Regions from separate parts of the Geobacillus sp. BMUD genome, predicted to be linked through region 1. Evidence: riboswitches for the same ligand, from Rfam matches in the RefSeq annotation. Region 1 holds a riboswitch; each other region holds the start of a gene.
What was found. A riboswitch is a leader RNA that binds a small molecule or an ion and turns the genes downstream of it on or off. The one in region 1 is predicted to bind S-adenosylmethionine.

Region 1 (4,391 bases):
ATATGTGCCGAACAGCCCTAAAAACGCATACACCTTCAGCAACAAATTCACCCACATTGGCAAAATGAGCAACAGCAGCCATAGCTGCTTATGCCGCGTTTTCGTCAGCCAATACGCGGTCGGATAGCCGATCAGCAAGGAGGCGAGCGTAATCAGCAGCGCGTACCAAAACGAATACGCCATCATTTTCAAATAAATGGGCGTCAGCACCTTTTCATAATTGGCCAGCGTCCACTGTCCATCGATATCCAAAAACGACTCATATACGAGAAAGACGAGCGGCGCAATGACAAACAACACCAGCCATGCCGCATAGGGGATCAAATACCAGTTTCGCCATGCCCGTTCCATCCTTCGTCCCCTTTCCTGCGCTCGGCTCGCATGACATGAATCGCTTCCGGTTCAAAGCGAAGCCCGATCGTTTCCCCGACTTCCGCTTTTTTCGTTGAATGAACGAGCCATTCATTGCCGTTTTCATCATAGCCGCAAATTTCATAATGAACGCCGCGGAACAGCAGCGAATCGACGCGAATGACGATTTGGCTGTCTTCCGGTGCGGCGAGCTCCAAATCTTCCGGGCGAATGACAACATCAACCGGTTCGTTGGGCGCAAAGCCGCGGTCAACACATGCAAAACGCCGGCCCGCAAATTCGACGAGAAAGTCTGCGATCATGCGCCCCGACAAAATGTTCGATTCGCCGATGAAATCAGCAACAAACCGATTGACCGGCTCATCGTAAATCTCTTTCGGCGTCCCAAATTGCTGAATTTTCCCTTTATGGAGAACAAAAATATAGTCGGACATCGCCAGCGCTTCTTCTTGATCATGCGTGACGAAAATAAACGTGATCCCCAGCCGGCGCTGCAATTCGCGAAGCTCGTACTGCATTTCCGTGCGCAGCTTCAAATCCAGCGCCGAGAGCGGTTCATCAAGAAGCAGCACTTCTGGCTCGTTCACGATCGCCCGGGCAATCGCGACGCGCTGCCGCTGGCCGCCGGACATTTCCTGAATGCGGCGGCGTTCATACCCTTCCAAGTTGACAAAACGGAGCGCTTCCTTCACCTTTTGGCGAACGTCCGCTTCTTTCATTTTTTTCACCCGCAAACCAAAAGCGACGTTTTCAAACACATCCAAATGCGGAAACAAGGCGTAATCTTGAAACACCGTATTGACTTGCCGCTTGTTGGGCGGAACGTGATTCATCGGCTTCCCGTGAAAATAAATCGTCCCTTGCGTCGGTTCAATAAACCCGGCGATCAGCCGCAAAATCGTCGTCTTTCCACATCCGGACGGACCTAGCAGCGTATAAAATTTGCCTCGCTCCATCTCAAAACTCACATCGTCCAATACCGCTGTCCCATCGTATTCCTTCGTCACATGGTCAAAGCGGATGATTGCTTGTCCGCTCACCTTCGCCCCCCCTACTCCACCTATTTCCGTCATTTCTAATGAAAGCATACTCAGCGTAAAAAAGGCAATAAAAAATCATGACAACCATGAACCGAAAGTCGCCAAAAGGAACAAAAGCCGCCGCCAATCGAGCGACAGCCCTTCCTTACCTTGAAAGCTTCACCATTCCAATCAACAAACAAATCGTCCCTGTCCCCCACGCCACTCCCGCCTGGCCGAGCAGCAGCGAAATTTCTTCCGAAGCCTGCACGTCGGTAAGATCAAATCCCGTGATCCTCCATGCCAAATAGGCAGCGACAGCGTGCAGCAGAAAATGGGCGGTTATCCATAAAAACGCCGAACGCCGCGCCCGATATTTCCGCCAAAGAAAAACAACCGTCACCATGGCGATCAACATAACAACAGAAAAACCGCCGATCAGTAGCTCCATCACTTCTTCTTCCATTGGCAGACGCTCAGGCATGTCTTGTCCCCCCATATCATTATGAGCGTTCCTTTTCCTATCTTTTTCTCCCTCTCTATGCCGCTCCCTTCTTGCTTCCTTGCATTTTTTCAAATTTTCTTCATTTACTGTATTGAACAATTTCAGAAAATGCATTAAATTATATAGTAATAATCAAAACAAGGCCTAATAATTGCATACGAACATTCTTATCAAGAGAGGGGGAGGGACTGGCCCGGTGAACCCTCAGCAACCTGGCGGGCGGCCAAGGTGCTAAATCCAGACAGGCAGCAGCCTGGAAGATAAGAAGAAGCGAACGGAAAGTCTTCTTCTTAGAAGGCTTTTTTCTTTTACTTGCGGAGAAACGGGGGAAATGGAACGTGGGATTGCTTGATGAGCTGAAACAACGCGTGCTGATCGCCGATGGGGCGATGGGGACGCTTCTCTATTCGCATGGCGTTGACCGTTGTTTTGAAGAATTGAATCTATCGAAACCGGAAGACATCGTCCATATTCACGAAGCCTATATCGCGGCAGGCGCCGACGTCATTCAGACGAATACATACGGCGCCAACTATGTGAAACTCGCCCGCTACGGCTTGCAAGATGAGGTGCCGGCCATCAACCGGGCGGCGGTGCGGCTCGCCAAACAAGCCGCCAACGGTCGGGCGTATGTGCTCGGGACCATTGGCGGACTGCGCACGTTAAACAAAAGCGCCGTGCCGCTTGATGAAGTGAAGCGGACGTTCCGCGAGCAGCTGTTTGTCTTGCTCGCCGAGGGGGTCGATGGCGTGCTGCTCGAGACGTATTACGATTTAGAAGAGTTGGAGACGGTGCTCGCCATCGCCCGCAAAGAGACCGATTTGCCGGTCATCGCCCATGTGTCGCTCCATGAAGTGGGCGTCTTGCAAGACGGCACGCCGCTCGCTGACGCCCTGGCCCGCTTAGAAGCGCTTGGCGCCGATGTCGTCGGGCTCAACTGCCGGCTCGGGCCGTACTATATGCTTCAATCGCTCGAGGAAGTGCCGCTGCCAACGCGCGCCTTTTTATCGGCGTACCCGAACGCGAGCCTCCCCGACTATCGCGACGGCCGGCTCGTCTATGAGACGAATGCCGAATACTTCGAGGAAACGGCGAAAGCGTTTCGCGACCAAGGGGTGCGGCTGCTCGGCGGATGCTGCGGCACGACGCCGAACCATATTGAAGCGATGGCGCGGGCGCTGCAAGACCGGACGCCGGTAACGGAAAAAACCGTCAAACGGCGCGCCGTGCCGGTGTCGGTCCAATCCGACGCACCATCGGCAGCGACGCCGCTTCCCGAACTTGTCCGCGCCCGCCGCTCGGTGATCGTCGAGCTCGATCCCCCGAAAAAACTGGGCATTGACAAATTTCTCGCCGGGGCGAAAGCGCTCCATGACGCCGGCATCGATGCGCTGACGCTGGCCGACAACTCGCTCGCCACGCCGCGCATCAGCAACGCTGCCGTCGCGGCCATCATCAAAGAGCGGCTCGGCGTTCGCCCGCTCGTGCATATTACGTGCCGCGACCGCAACTTGATCGGCCTACAGTCGCACTTGATGGGCCTGCATACGCTCGGCATCACCGACGTGCTCGCCATTACCGGCGACCCGTCAAAAATCGGCGACTTTCCGGGAGCGACATCGGTGTACGATTTATCGTCGTTTGATTTAATCCGCTTGATCCGCCAGTTTAACGAAGGATTGTCGTATTCGGGCAAACCGCTCGGGCAAAAAACGAACTTCTCGATCGGCGCGGCGTTCAATCCGAACGTCCGTCACTTAGATAAGGCCGTCGAACGGATGGAGAAAAAAATTCAATGCGGCGCCCACTATTTCTTGACCCAACCGATTTATTCGGAAGAGAAAATCGTGGCCGTGCACGAAGCGACGAAACATTTGGATGCGCCGATTTACATCGGCATTATGCCGCTTGTGAGCGCGCGCAACGCCGAGTTTTTGCATCATGAGGTGCCGGGCATTACGCTGTCCGACGACATTCGCGCCCGCATGGCCGCCTGCGGCGACGACCCGGTGCGGGCGGCGCGCGAAGGAATCGCCATCGCCAAAGCGCTCATTGATGCGGCGTTCGACTTGTTTCACGGCATTTATTTAATTACACCGTTTTTGCGCTACGACATGACCGTGGAGCTCGTCCGCTACATTCACGAAAAAGAAGCGGCCGCGAAAGAAAGGAAGGTTGTTCATGGCTGACCTCATCTTCGAACAACAGCTGCAGCGAAAAATTCTTGTCATCGACGGCGCCATGGGCACCATGATCCAAAGCGCCAACTTATCAGCCGCCGACTTTGGCGGCGAGGCGTATGAAGGGTGCAACGAATACTTGACCATCACCGCTCCGCACGTCATCCGCCGCATTCATGAAGCGTACTTGGAAGCCGGCGCGGACATCATTGAAACGAACACGTTCGGGGCGACGCGCATCGTCCTTGATGAATACGGGCTTGGCCATTTGGCGCTCGAGCTGAACATCGAAGCAGCGAAGCTCGCCAAGCAAGC
Region 2 (4,391 bases), on a different contig from region 1:
CTTGAAAAATTCTTGAAATTCTAGTGCAAAATCATATATCGTAAAAAGCAAAATGTAAAGCAAATTTTTTATTGGGGTGAAACACAATGACCATCCGCATCGCTTGCCTCCAACTCGATATCGCGTTTGGCGATCCACAAACAAACGAACAGCGAGCCGAAACAGCCGTGCAATCCGCCGCCAAGGACGGCGCTGACATCATCGTCCTGCCGGAGCTATGGACGACCGGTTACGATTTAACGCGCTTAGATGAGATTGCCGATGACAACGCCGAACGGACGAAAGTATTCGTCTCCCGCCTGGCGCAAACGTACGGTGTTCATTTCGTCGCCGGCTCGGTCGCTAAAAAAACAGCAACCGGCGTGACGAACACGATGATCGTGGCTGACCGGAGCGGTCAAATCGTCAGTGAATACAGCAAGCTTCATCTGTTTCGGCTGATGGATGAACATTTGTATTTGCAGCCGGGAAGCAGCTTAGGTTTGTTTTCGCTCGACGGGGTTTCGTGCGCCGGGGTCATCTGCTATGACATCCGCTTTCCGGAGTGGATTCGCGCCCACACCTTAGCCGGGGCGGAAGTGCTGTTTGTCGTCGCCGAATGGCCGCTTCCCCGCCTGCACCATTGGCGGACGCTCCTGATGGCGCGGGCGATTGAAAACCAATGCTACGTCATCGCCTGCAACCGGGCGGGGCGCGACCCGAACAACGTGTTCGCCGGACATTCGCTCATCATTGATCCATGGGGCGAAGTGATCGCCGAGGCGGATGAGAAGCCTGGCATGGTCGCGGCGGACATTGACCCTGCGCTCGTTGCGGACGTCCGTACGCGCATCCCAGTATTTGCCGACCGCCGGCCGCATGACTACGAAGCGGCAAAAAAATTTTTCAAAACGTATTGACAATCGATGGATCGACCATGTATCATTCGAATCAAGCAACCAAACGATTGGGAACATCGCGAAAATTCCCAAAATTGAATACGAGAAACCGGTACTCTTATCAAGAGTTGGCTGAGGGAATTGGCCCAATGAAGCCCAGCAACCGACCGTAATGCTATCGTGAGATAGGGCGCACGCCAAGGGCGGCGCCGGAAGCGTTATGCTTCCGCAGGGCACGGTGCTAAGTCCAACAGAAAGACCGATGTCTTTCTGAAAGATAAGAGGCGCGAAGAATCCATGAATCTTCAAGCCTCTTTCATATGCGAAAGAGGCTTTTTCATTTGCCGAAAACGCCGAACTTCTGGTGCAGCGTCAACATCGGCATTTGAAAATGAGCGAAATGAAAAAAGGGGGAACATGAATATGACGACTGTGCAAACATCGGTTTACGAACCGCTGACCGAACCAAAGGCGGTGGCGCTCGCTGTCCGCCTCGGCTTGTTCCGCGACGGGGCGCCGCTTCTGTGCCGTGAGATCGGCGACGGAAACTTGAACCTTGTTTTTCATATCGTTGACCAAGCAACAAAGCAAGGCGTCATCATCAAACAAGCGCTGCCGTACGCGAAAGTTGTCGGGGAAAGCTGGCCGCTTACGTTAAAGCGCGCCGTCATTGAAAGCAACGCGCTGCGCACGTTTGCCAGCTATGTGCCGCAATACGTCCCGAAAGTCTACTATTCTGACGAATCGCTCGCCATCACGGTGATGGAAGATTTGTCTCGCCTGCAAATCGCGCGCAAAGGGCTGATCGAAGGGAAAACGTACCCGCTGTTGTCGCGGCATATCGGCGAATTCATCGCCAAAACGGCGTTTTACACGTCTGATTTCGGCATGAACCAGCAGGAGAAAAAGAAACTGGCGCAAAACTTCGTCAATCCGGAACTGTGCAAAATTACGGAAGACCTTGTCTTTACCGATCCGTTTTTCGACCATGACACGAACAACTTTGAGGACGAATTGCGCCCAGACGTTGAAGCGCTTTGGCAAGATGACCGCCTCCGCCTCGAAGCAGCGAAGCTGAAGCGCAAGTTTTTAACTGAAGCGGATGTACTGCTGCACGGAGACTTACACACTGGCAGCATTTTCGCCAGCGACGACGAAACGAAAGTGATCGACCCGGAATTCGCCTTTTACGGCCCGATCGGGTTTGACCTTGGCCAATTTTTCGCCAACTTGCTGTTAAATGCGTTGTCCCGCCCTGAATCGGAGCGCCGTCCGCTCTTTGATCATATCGACCGGACGTGGGACGTTTTTAAGTCTGTATTCTCGGAGCTTTGGCGCACCGAAAGCGTCGAAACGTACGCCGCGACGCCCGGACTGCTTGATGAGGTGCTGCGGCAGGCGTTCGTTGACGCCGTCGGTTTTGCCGGCTGCGAAGTCATCCGCCGGACGATCGGCCTCGCCCATGTGGCGGATCTCGACGGCATTGAACAAAAAGACGAACGGCTCGCTGCGAAACGGCACGCGCTCCGTCTCGGTCGCCGCCTGATCGTTGAGCGCACCGAACTGGCGGGAACGGACGGCTTCCGCCGCCTGTTCGTCGAAACGGAACGATGACACCCTCTGCCCGGGCCGGCCGTCCAACGCCAGCCCAGGCCAATCGACCAACCGAGAAAGGAAGACGACGATGAACTCATTTGTCATCCCGCGCTCTGTCGAATGGCGCGAGACGCATATCACGATTTTAAACCAGCAAAAACTGCCATCGGTCACCGAATACATCGACTTGCGTACAATCGAAGACGTCCATGAAGCGATCGCGACGTTGAAAGTGCGCGGGGCGCCGGCGATCGGCATCACGGCTGCCTACGGCTTGGCGCTCGCCGCCTCGCGCTATGAAACCGAAGCGGTGGACGAATTTCAGCGCCGCTTGCAACAAGACCGCGACTACTTAGCGAGCGCGCGCCCGACGGCCGTCAACTTGTTTTGGGCGCTCGACCGGCTCGTCGCCGCCGCGAACAGCGCCGCTTCCGTCAACGAAGCGAAAACAACGCTCATTCACGAAGCGATCCGCATCCAAATCGAAGATGAGGATGTGTGTCGCCGCATCGGTGAATACGCCTTGTCCCTTTTCCGCCCGGGCGACCGGGTGATGACGATTTGCAACGCCGGTTCGATCGCCACCGCCCGCTACGGGACGGCGCTCGCCCCGTTTTATTTGGCGAAAGAAAAAAGAATCGAGCTGTCCGTCTACGCCCTTGAGACACGTCCCGTTTTGCAAGGGGCGCGCCTGACCACATGGGAGCTGATGCAAGCAGGCGTCGATGTGACGCTTATTACCGACAACATGGCGGCGCAAACGATCAAGGCGAAACACATTAACGCCATCATCGTCGGCGCCGACCGGATCGCGCGAAACGGCGACACGGCGAACAAAATCGGCACGTTCGGTCTCGCTTTGCTCGCCCAATCGTTCGGCATTCCGTTTTACGTCGCCGCCCCGCTGTCAACGATCGACATCAAGACAAAAACAGGGGCGGACATCCCGATTGAAGAGCGCCATCCGGACGAAGTGACCCATCTCGCCGGCGTGCGCATCGCCCCGGAAGGCGTCAACGTGTACAACCCGGCGTTTGACGTGACGCCAAACGAACTCATTACCGCCATCATTACCGAAAAAGGCATCGTCCGCGGCCGTTACGAAACGGCGCTGCCATCGTTATTCGCAAAGGAGGAGCACCATGAAACAATTTAAGGCCTTATCGTTCCTTTTTCTTCTTTTCTTTGCTGTGTTCTCCATCGTAGCCGGCTGCACGAACGAGCAAGACGCCATGAGCGCCAAGCCGGCCAATGAAACGAAACAAACGAACAACAACGACGACGCATCGTCCAACAGCTCAACCGCCGCGAGCAGCGAGCAGGCGGCCATTCCGGAAAAACTGAAAAAACCGGTGAAAATCGCCGCCATTATGCAACTGTCGATCGGCACATTCTCCTCGCAATACATCGCCGGCGTGAAAGAACAAGTGCAAAAATTCGGCGGCGAAGTGCAAATTTACAACGCCGACAACGATTTGACAAAGATGGCATCGTATGTTGAAACGGCCATTACGCAAAATGTGGACGCCATTTTGCTTGACCACGGCCGCGCCGATGCGCTCGAAGGTCCGGTAAAAAAAGCCGTCGCCAAAGGCATTCCGGTTGTGGCGTTTGACAACGATTTGAACATTCCCGGCGTCACCGTCATCGACCAAGACGACTATAGCCTCGCTTGGAAAACATTAAAGACGCTCGCCGAAGATTTAAACGGCGAGGGCAACATCGTCACGATTTGGGTCGGCGGCTTTACCCCAATGGAACGGCGCCACGTCATTTATGAGGCGTTCAAAAAACGCTACCCGAACATTAAGGAAGTTGCCAAATTCGGTACAGCGAGCGCCAACACCGCGCTGGACACGCAAACGCAAATGGAAGCCATCTTGAAAAAATACCCGAACAAAGGCGACATTGACGCCG
Region 3 (4,391 bases), on a different contig from region 1:
TTTCGGATTTTCAATGATATCATTGACCGTCGCTTTCGTTTTATCGACGCCCGGTTTCAGCTTAATGAGCCCTTTTTCTTGCAGCATCGACAAAATGCGGCCGTGGTCGGCGACCGAGTTGCTCATGATGATGGTCGCACCGTCGGGCAATTCTTCAATGCTTTTGTATTTTTTCGAATACAGGCCGATCGGCTCGATATGAATGCCGCCGGCGTTGACGAAATCATAGCCGTATTCTTTCTTTTGCGATTCTAAATACGGAATGTGTTGGAAATAGTTTGCGTCGATTTGCTTCTCAGCCAATGCTTTGTTCGGCAAGATGTAATCTTGGAACGTGATGATCTCCAAGTCGATGCCTTTTTTCTTCAAAATCGGTTTCGCTTTTTCCAAAATTTCCGCATGCGGCACGTTCGACGCGCCGACTTTCAGCTTTACCAATTTGCCGCCTTCCGCGTTGTCGTTCTTGTTGCCGCCGCATGCCGCCAAAGCGAACACAAGCATCGCAGCGAACAAAACACCCAGCCATTTTTTCATCCGTTGTTCCTCCTTTATCGTTTATCGATTTTTGCAGTGACAAAGTCACCGATGGCCTGAATGACAAATACAATGACGAGCACCAATACGGTCGCGACAAACGTCACATCGTTATGGTTGCGCTGGAACCCTTCCAAATACGCCAAGTTCCCAAGCCCGCCAGCGCCGATGACCCCGGCCATCGCCGTATAGCTGACGAGCGACACCGCCGTCACCGTAATGCCGGAGACAAGCGCCGGCAGCGATTCGGGCAAGAGCACTTTCCAAATGATCGTCCACGTCGAGGCGCCCATCGCCTGCGCCGCTTCGATGACGCCTTTATCAATTTCACGAAGCGCGATTTCGACCATGCGGGCATAAAACGGCGCGGCCCCGATAATGAGCGCCGGCAGCGCCGCATTGGCGCCAAGCATCGTCCCGACGAGCCATTTCGTAAACGGAATGAGCAAAATAATTAAAATAATGAACGGAATGGAGCGGAAAATATTCACAAACGCGGCGATGACCGCATTGATCCATCGGTTTTCCCATAGATTGCCCTTTGCCGTCAAAAATAACAGCAAGCCAAGAACGATCCCAAGGACGAAGGTGGCCGCCACCGCCATCCCGGTCATGTACAGCGTCTCGACCGTCGCCGCCCACATCGTCTCCCATTGCACGTTCGGCAGGAGGTTAGCGAGCATCGTGAATCACCTCCACCGCCACTTGCTGGCGTTGAATATAGTCAAGCGCCCGGCCGATTTCATCCGCCGCCCCGTCGAGGTGAACGAACAGCACCCCATAGGCGCCTTGATGGGTTTGCGAAATTTTCCCTTGCAAAATGTTGACATCGACGGCAAACTGGCGCACCACTTCGGTGATGAGCGGCTTCCCGGCGGCCGCGCCGACGAACGTCAGCTGCGCGATCACCCCGTTCGGGTATTGGCCAAACAAATGGGAAATCGCCTCTTCCGTCTCCTCGGGCTCGATCAATTGTTGGACGAACCGTTTCGTAATCGGCTGCTGCGGGTTCCGGAACACATGCAGCACGTCGCCTTGCTCGACGATTTTGCCGCTTTCCATCACCGCGACGCGGTCGCAAATTTTACGGATGACGTGCATTTCATGGGTGATGAGCACAATCGTCAGCCCGAGCCGCTTGTTGATGTCAACGAGCAAGTCCAAAATCGCATCGGTCGTCTGCGGATCCAACGCCGACGTCGCCTCATCGCAAAGCAAAACTTTCGGATTGTTGGCGAGCGCGCGGGCGATGCCGACCCGCTGCTTTTGTCCGCCGCTCAGCTGCGCCGGGTAGGCGTCCTCGCGCCCGGAAAGGCCGACGAGTTCGATCAGCTCATCCACCCGCTTGTTCCGCTCCTCTTTCGGAACGCCGGCAATTTCAAGCGGAAAAGCGATGTTTTCCCTGACGGTGCGCGACCAAAGCAAGTTGAAATGCTGAAAAATCATCCCAATTTCTTGGCGCGCCTTGCGCAGCTCCCGACCTTTCACGCGCGTCATATCGCGGCCGGCGACGATCACCCGGCCGCTCGTCGGCTTCTCAAGTCCATTCAGCAGCCGGATGAGCGTGCTTTTCCCCGCGCCGCTGTAGCCGATGATGCCGAAAATTTCCCCTTCGCGAATGTCAATCGACACGTTGTCGACGGCCGTGACCGAGCCGTTGGCCGCTTGATAAATTTTTGTCACCTGCTCGAGTGCAATCATTGTTTCACCTTCCTTCCCCTCAAGACGGCAAAGCGCAAAAAGAAAACCTTTCTGCCCGCAAAGAGAACAGAAAGGTATTGTGCACCATTCCGTCTCTTATCTCTCAAAGCAGGCCGCTTTGTGTGAATTGGCACCATTTCAGCGCATGCGCTGACGGTTGCCGGGCTTCATTGGGCACATCCCTCCACCTCTCTTGATAAGAGCGCAACAATCACCTATTCAATTGGTTACGATTGTGATTGTATCATCGCCTGTCGAATGCTGTCAATCATTTTTTACCCAACATGCCGATACGGCTTGGCCAAATGGAGGAGCGACTCGAGAAGCAATAGATGGCGGAAGCTTCCTGACACGTGCACTTCTTGCAACCGAACGAGCTGCTGCAACTTCAGTTCACCGTTCAACAGCGATGCGAGCGATGCTTTGGAACCTCTAATCGTCAATGTTTTCCGTTCATCGTGTTCCATCTCCGCCGCAGACGACTCCTTGCCAACCACCAACAGCACGGTTTCATCCCCGCTTTCAAACCGAACGCACAGCTGTTCATCCGGCAAAATCGGCAACAAATGGCGCAACACTTGCATCCGTTCCACGAACTTCCCGATCAATTCACGCATTTCCATGGATATCTCCCTCCCCCATTTCCTTATGTTTCTTTCATTTCCATCTGGAAGAGGGAAATCCTTTACAAAAATCTCGACAACGATGTTGGCGAAACAACGCCGTTTTTGTCATTTCCCAAGAAATGTGTCAAATGGCGTCAAAAAAAGGCGGATCACTGGGGCGGCAAACAAGTTTGAATCACTTCATACAAATACGGAACGGAATGAAAGGCATACCACTTGCCCGCGATCGTTCCGTTCACAAAAAGAAGCAGGCAAGGAACGCTTTCGATTTTCCACGCAACCGCCTGCTCAGGGATATAGTTGATGTCCGTTTCGTAAAACGGCAGCGCCGGAAACAACTGCTCCACCACCGTGAGCATCCGCCGCGCCAGCTGGCACGTGCCGCACAGCGGGGTATACAAGTAAAGGACGAGAAGCGGCTCGCTTTCCACCACTCGCTTGACATCGTTTCGGTCGATCGCTTTCACTCCCCTCCCCCTCTCATGAGCAATTCGATGCGGACGTCGAAATCGGCGCGCAACAGCACTTGCGCCAAGTGCCAAATCGGGGCGGCCGCCACTTCACGGTACGCCCGGTCAATGTAAATATGCTCTGCCTCTGGAAACATGCGGCGAAACTGGCGGCGCAATTTTTCCCCCGCTTCATCGGCATCCGCCAATAAGTACACATCATATCCTTCCAGCTCATCAGCCCATTCTTCCAAACGCGCGTCGCTGATCGTGCCGTTCGTGCAAAGAATGACGACAGGCTCATTCAGGACGGCCGCCACCTTTTGCTTGTCCGATCGCCCTTCCACAATGATCACTTTTTCCACGCGTCGCATGTCCGACCCACCTACTTCAAAAGGAGATACGATATTGTATGCCCCGCGCCGGCGAAAGGTGGAAAAAGAAAAGCAACGGCATCGCACCGTTGCCTTTCAACACCAGCCCGCTTCCCCGTCGCAGTCAACATATTTTTGGTCCGGTTCAACGGTAGCGGTCACCTGTTTGAAAATTCTCCCGTTTTGTTCGATATATCCATTTTTCAACGGGACGGCCGCTGGAAGCGGAAGGCGCCCGATGAGCTCTCCTTCCTCGTACAATTCCAGCGAGCGGCCGTTCAGTTTGCCGATGATCCGTTCCGTGACATCCATGTGCTTCGTTTGCAACACCATCGCGAGCACCCCTTTTTCAATCACATTCCGGTATGTATAGAGTGCCCGAATCGAAGCGAAGATTGCAGGAACGTTTATCCTTCGTTGATCATCGCTTCGTATTGCTCGGCCGTCAACAAGTTGTCAATTTCGCTCAAATCGTTCGGTTTGACGACGATCATCCACGCTTTTTCATACGGCGATTCATTCACATATTCTGGATTATCGTTTAACGCTTCGTTCACTTCAACGACCGTGCCGCTGATCGGTGCATACAGTTCCGAGACGGTTTTCACCGATTCAACGCTGCCGAACGGCTCGTTGGCCGTAATTTCGGTTCCGACTTCCGGCAGCTCGACAAAGACGATGTCGCCAAGCTCCGATTGGGCGTAATC
Region 4 (4,391 bases), on a different contig from region 1:
GAATTTCCGTCACTGTGCCGATGGCCACAAGCGGCACCCCGTGCGGCGTCGGTTTGAGAAAATCGACGTGCAGCGAAGCGGTGACAAAGCGCGGCGGCGTCTCCCCGCTGCCCGGCTCATGGCCGTTTTTCCGGTGCAGCGCCAGCGCCGCTGAACCGGTGCCGTGGCAGTCGATGAGCGAGGCGATCAATCCGCCATACACAAACCCAGGGATGGCTGTATGTTCGGGGCGCGGCGTATACACCGTCACCGTCTTGTCCCCTTGCCATCCGGTGCGGAAATGGTGGCCCGTCTCATTCAAACGGCCGCAGCCATAGCACCAAGCGAATTCATCCGGATAGTCGTCTTGAATGGCGTGAACGATCGTTTCTTCCACTACACATCTCCCCCTCTCTTTTTCTAGTATACCATTGAATAGAGAGAACGACGACTCTTATTTAGGAGGATGGCTGCTTAGTGATGGACAAGACTGGCGAGAGAATGCGCGGCACGAGGGCCCAACGACCAGACGGCAAATGCATAGGCGGCCCAAACAGCGGACCGCCCGTGTTTATTGTGCAGATCGCTCCGGCTCGTAAAATTCGATCCATTCTCCGTCTGGACCGAGGAAAAACAAATATTTCGCCCCGTTCGGAAGCTCGGTAATGTCCTCCCAAACGAGCGGGATGCCAAGCGACACGAGCCGTTCTTTCTCCTGCTCGATGCCTTCGACCGTAAACGCGACATGATGCACTTTTCCTTCCGTCGGCAAATTCGGGTTGTATCCTTCGATGAGCTCGACGATGATCTGGCCGTCAAGCCCCAAAAACGCCAGTTTCATCGTCCCGTTCGTATGAATCATCTCGCTGAGCAGCTCGAGGCCGACGACGTTTTGATAAAATGCTTTCGATGTTTCAATATCTTTCACTTGGATGCCGACGTGTTCAAATTTTTTGACTGCCATTCGCTGTTCTTCCTTTCTCTCACGTTCTACGATTCAATGGAAAACACAGCGCGCAAATACGGGGTCATTTGCGGTGGGAAAATGTCTTTTTTTCCTAGCTCCTGCCATAGATAGCGGTCAAGGGCGTACGGCCCCTCCGCTTTCCATTCCTCTGCCTCATCGTTCGTCAGCACGAGGGAAAACATCGTTCCTTGCGCTTCCCCATACAAGTGGACATAGCCGTCCCCGCGGTCGATATGCACCACCGCCTGCCGATCGAACCGGGTGAGCTCCGTCCGCACGCAACGCATGACGTGAACAGCAAACGTCGCCGCCGGCAAATGCGCTGCCATGCAGGCGCGGAGCGACAGTCGTTCCGCCACTGTTTCCCCCTCACCTCCCATCATCAAAAACCCCCTTCCGCCTCGGAATGACGCGAAAGGGGGTGGCCGTTCTTATCATCCAAAGCGACATCGCTTTGCGGGTGTTAGCACCTTGCCAGCGGCAGGTTGCTGTGGGGTCATCAAGCCCGTTCTCTCGCCCACTCTTGATAAGACGTATGCTATTTCTTCTTATCCTACCACACATCCCCCTCAGTGACAACGGTCTTTACTATTGAACCACGCCCGTCTGTTCGGGGGTGTTGCTGCGATTCACTTCACCCTAAAATAGTATATAGACCCCCATGCCGAAAAAAAATTCAGCACCATCGGAAGGATGAAAATCCCCTTTTGTTTTATACAATCTTGAGATTTACATACCTTCAGGACAGATGCAACAAAAACGTTCAACATCTCCTTGACGGAAAAGTCGCTTATCCATTTTTCGACTGTCGAAAGCAAGCCGGTGGCTTGGAAAACCGAACGACCACTCACTTCAGGAGTAGAACGCGAGGAACAGCTCGAGTACTTGTGGGAAAAAGGCTGTCAAGAGGCGCAAGGCTACTTGTTCCAGCCCCCCATGCCAGCAGATGAAGCAGTCAACCTGCTGGCACGCAGTATCATAACGAAGGACGTAAAAACACGGATGCCCGTCATCCAAGGCATCCGCGTTTTTCCATCATTTAAACGCCATCGCCGCCCGCACCGCTTTTTTCCAGCCATCGTAGAGCATCGTTCGCTTGTTGTCATCCATCTTCGGCTCAAACCGGCGCTCGAGCTGCCATTGGGCGGCGATGTCACTCCGGCTGTTCCAGTAGCCGACCGCCAGTCCGGCCAAATACGCCGCCCCGAGCGCCGTCGTCTCGTTAATGACCGGCCGCTCGACCGGCACAGCGAGCAAATCGCTTTGAAACTGCATAAGCAAGTTGTTTTTCACCGCCCCGCCGTCGACGCGCAGCGTGGTCAGCGAGAGGCCGGAATCGGCTTCCATGGCGGCGAGCACGTCTTTCGTCTGGTAAGCGAGCGATTCCAATGTCGCGCGGATGAAATGCTCTTTCGTCGTGCCGCGCGTGAGGCCGAACACCGCCCCGCGCACCTCGCTGTCCCAATACGGGGTGCCGAGGCCGACGAACGCCGGGACGACGTACACCCCGTCCGTTGACTCGACTTTTTCCGCGTACGCTTCGCTATCCGCTGCTGTTTTGATCATCCGCAAGCCGTCGCGCAGCCATTGAATGGCGGAGCCGGCGACGAAAATGCTGCCTTCAAGCGCGTATTCGACCTTGCCGTCGATGCCCCAGGCGATCGTCGTCAGCAGCCCGTGCTTCGACTGCACCGCTTTTTCCCCCGTATTCATCAGCATAAAGCAACCGGTGCCGTACGTATTTTTCGCCATCCCTTCCGTAAAGCACGCCTGACCGAACAAGGCCGCCTGTTGATCGCCCGCCGCTCCGGCGATCGGCACTTCGACGCCAAAGAAATGGTATGGGACGGTTTTCGCGTATACTTGCGAGGATGGCCGCACTTCAGGAAGCATCGCCTTGGGCACGTTTAAAATCGCAAGCAGTTCGTCATCCCATTCAAGCGTATGAATGTTGAACATCAAGGTGCGGGACGCGTTCGAGTAGTCGGTCACATGGGCGCGGCCGCCGGATAACTTCCAAATGAGCCACGTGTCGATCGTGCCAAACAACAGCTCGCCGCGCTCCGCCCGTTCGCGCGCCCCCTCGACATGGTCCAAAATCCATTTCACTTTTGTCCCAGAAAAATAGGCGTCAATGAGCAGACCCGTTTTTTCGCGAAACAATGGATCATACCCTTTGGCTTTCAACTCCTCGCAAATGCCCGCCGTCTGCCGCGACTGCCAGACGATGGCGTTGTAAACCGGATTGCCGGTGTCTTTCTCCCAAACAACCGTCGTTTCCCGCTGGTTCGTAATGCCGATCGCCGCCACTTGTTCCGGCTTCACTTGCGCCTCGGACAAGACGCTGGCAATGACGGCAAGCACCGAACCCCAAATTTCGTTCGCGTTATGTTCGACCCAGCCGGGCTGTGGGAAATATTGGGTAAACTCTTTTTGCGCCATATGGACGATTTCGCCCTTTTGATTGAACAAAATCGCGCGCGAACTCGTTGTACCTTGGTCGATGGATAAAATGTATTGATCCATAGTATCGTCCTCCCCTTTTCTTGGTCGTTTTCGATCCACTCACTTTCATCCGCGTCAACACAAACGGTCAAGAAGAATAGCGTCTTGCGGCGCCGGCTGTTTTTCCTTCTGCCATCTTCGCCGCCGTCAAAACGACTGCGGTGGCCGCCAGCACTCCCCATAATGCGCCGGTCGGTTTTCCCAAGAAAACGGCTTTATACACCAAACTGCCTAACGCGCCGCCAAGCAGCGGCCCGACAATCGGCACCCACGCATACGACCAATTCGATGATCCTTTCCCTGGGATTGGCAACAAAAAGTGAGCTAACCGAGGCCCAAAGTCTCGAGCCGGATTAATGGCGTATCCGGTCGTACCGCCGAGCGACAGCCCAATCGCTACAATCAAAAAACCAACGACAAACGGATTGAGCCCATCGGCGAATTTGTTGGCGCCAATGGCCAAAATGGCCAGCACGAGCACAAATGTGCCGATGATTTCACTCAATAAATTGGCTGCCGTATTCGGCACGGCCGGCCCGGTGGCGAACACGCCAAGCTTGACGCCCGGATCGTCCGTTTCTTTCCAATGCGGCCAATAGTGGAGATAGATGACGGCAGCTCCAATCATAGCGCCGAGTACTTGTGCCAACACATAGCCAGGAACATCTTTCCACGGAAAATCGCCGCTGAGCGCCAACGCCACCGTCAGCGCCGGATTCAGATGGGCGCCGCTATACCGGCCGACAGCGTATACGGCCACCGCCACCGCCAGCCCCCATCCCATCGTAATGACAATCCAGCCCGAATTGGCCGCATACGATTTCTTTAAATTGACCCCAGCGCACACACCCGCGCCGAAAATGATGAGCAATGCAGTGCCAATGAGTTCTCCTAAAAATGGCGACATTGGGTCTCTTCCTCCTTTTCATTCGTGATTTTC

Region 2: it holds a riboswitch for S-adenosylmethionine, as region 1 does, so the genes downstream of both, mtnK (S-methyl-5-thioribose kinase) here and ETC05_RS10290 (bifunctional homocysteine S-methyltransferase/methylenetetrahydrofolate reductase) in region 1, are expected to answer to the same signal.
Region 3: it holds a riboswitch for S-adenosylmethionine, as region 1 does, so the genes downstream of both, ETC05_RS10745 (methionine ABC transporter ATP-binding protein) here and ETC05_RS10290 (bifunctional homocysteine S-methyltransferase/methylenetetrahydrofolate reductase) in region 1, are expected to answer to the same signal.
Region 4: it holds a riboswitch for S-adenosylmethionine, as region 1 does, so the genes downstream of both, ETC05_RS02275 (hypothetical protein) here and ETC05_RS10290 (bifunctional homocysteine S-methyltransferase/methylenetetrahydrofolate reductase) in region 1, are expected to answer to the same signal.

What each region holds. Positions count from the first base shown of each region.
Region 1 covers NZ_SDLA01000007.1:137,664-142,054, reverse strand. The annotation lists gene ETC05_RS10305 (ABC transporter permease) at 1-351, opposite strand, end outside; gene ETC05_RS10300 (ABC transporter ATP-binding protein) at 321-1,412, opposite strand; gene ETC05_RS10295 (hypothetical protein) at 1,558-1,875, opposite strand; SAM riboswitch class I at 2,061-2,163, shown strand; gene ETC05_RS10290 (bifunctional homocysteine S-methyltransferase/methylenetetrahydrofolate reductase) at 2,235-4,085, shown strand; gene metH (methionine synthase) at 4,078-4,391, shown strand, end outside.
Region 2 covers NZ_SDLA01000001.1:76,641-81,031, reverse strand. The annotation lists gene ETC05_RS00360 (carbon-nitrogen family hydrolase) at 87-899, shown strand; SAM riboswitch class I at 994-1,162, shown strand; gene mtnK (S-methyl-5-thioribose kinase) at 1,302-2,492, shown strand; gene mtnA (S-methyl-5-thioribose-1-phosphate isomerase) at 2,563-3,630, shown strand; gene ETC05_RS00345 (sugar ABC transporter substrate-binding protein) at 3,617-4,391, shown strand, end outside.
Region 3 covers NZ_SDLA01000008.1:58,117-62,507, reverse strand. The annotation lists gene ETC05_RS10755 (MetQ/NlpA family ABC transporter substrate-binding protein) at 1-534, opposite strand, end outside; gene ETC05_RS10750 (methionine ABC transporter permease) at 549-1,217, opposite strand; gene ETC05_RS10745 (methionine ABC transporter ATP-binding protein) at 1,207-2,235, opposite strand; SAM riboswitch class I at 2,329-2,438, opposite strand; gene ETC05_RS10740 (sterol-binding protein) at 2,511-2,858, opposite strand; gene ETC05_RS10735 (thioredoxin family protein) at 3,011-3,328, opposite strand; gene ETC05_RS10730 (toprim domain-containing protein) at 3,325-3,684, opposite strand; gene ETC05_RS10725 (YusG family protein) at 3,781-4,017, opposite strand; gene gcvH (glycine cleavage system protein GcvH) at 4,092-4,391, opposite strand, start outside.
Region 4 covers NZ_SDLA01000001.1:458,462-462,852, reverse strand. The annotation lists gene ETC05_RS02285 (PaaI family thioesterase) at 1-376, opposite strand, end outside; gene ETC05_RS02280 (VOC family protein) at 551-943, opposite strand; gene ETC05_RS02275 (hypothetical protein) at 970-1,326, opposite strand; SAM riboswitch class I at 1,375-1,479, opposite strand; gene glpK (glycerol kinase GlpK) at 1,982-3,472, opposite strand; gene ETC05_RS02265 (MIP/aquaporin family protein) at 3,540-4,358, opposite strand.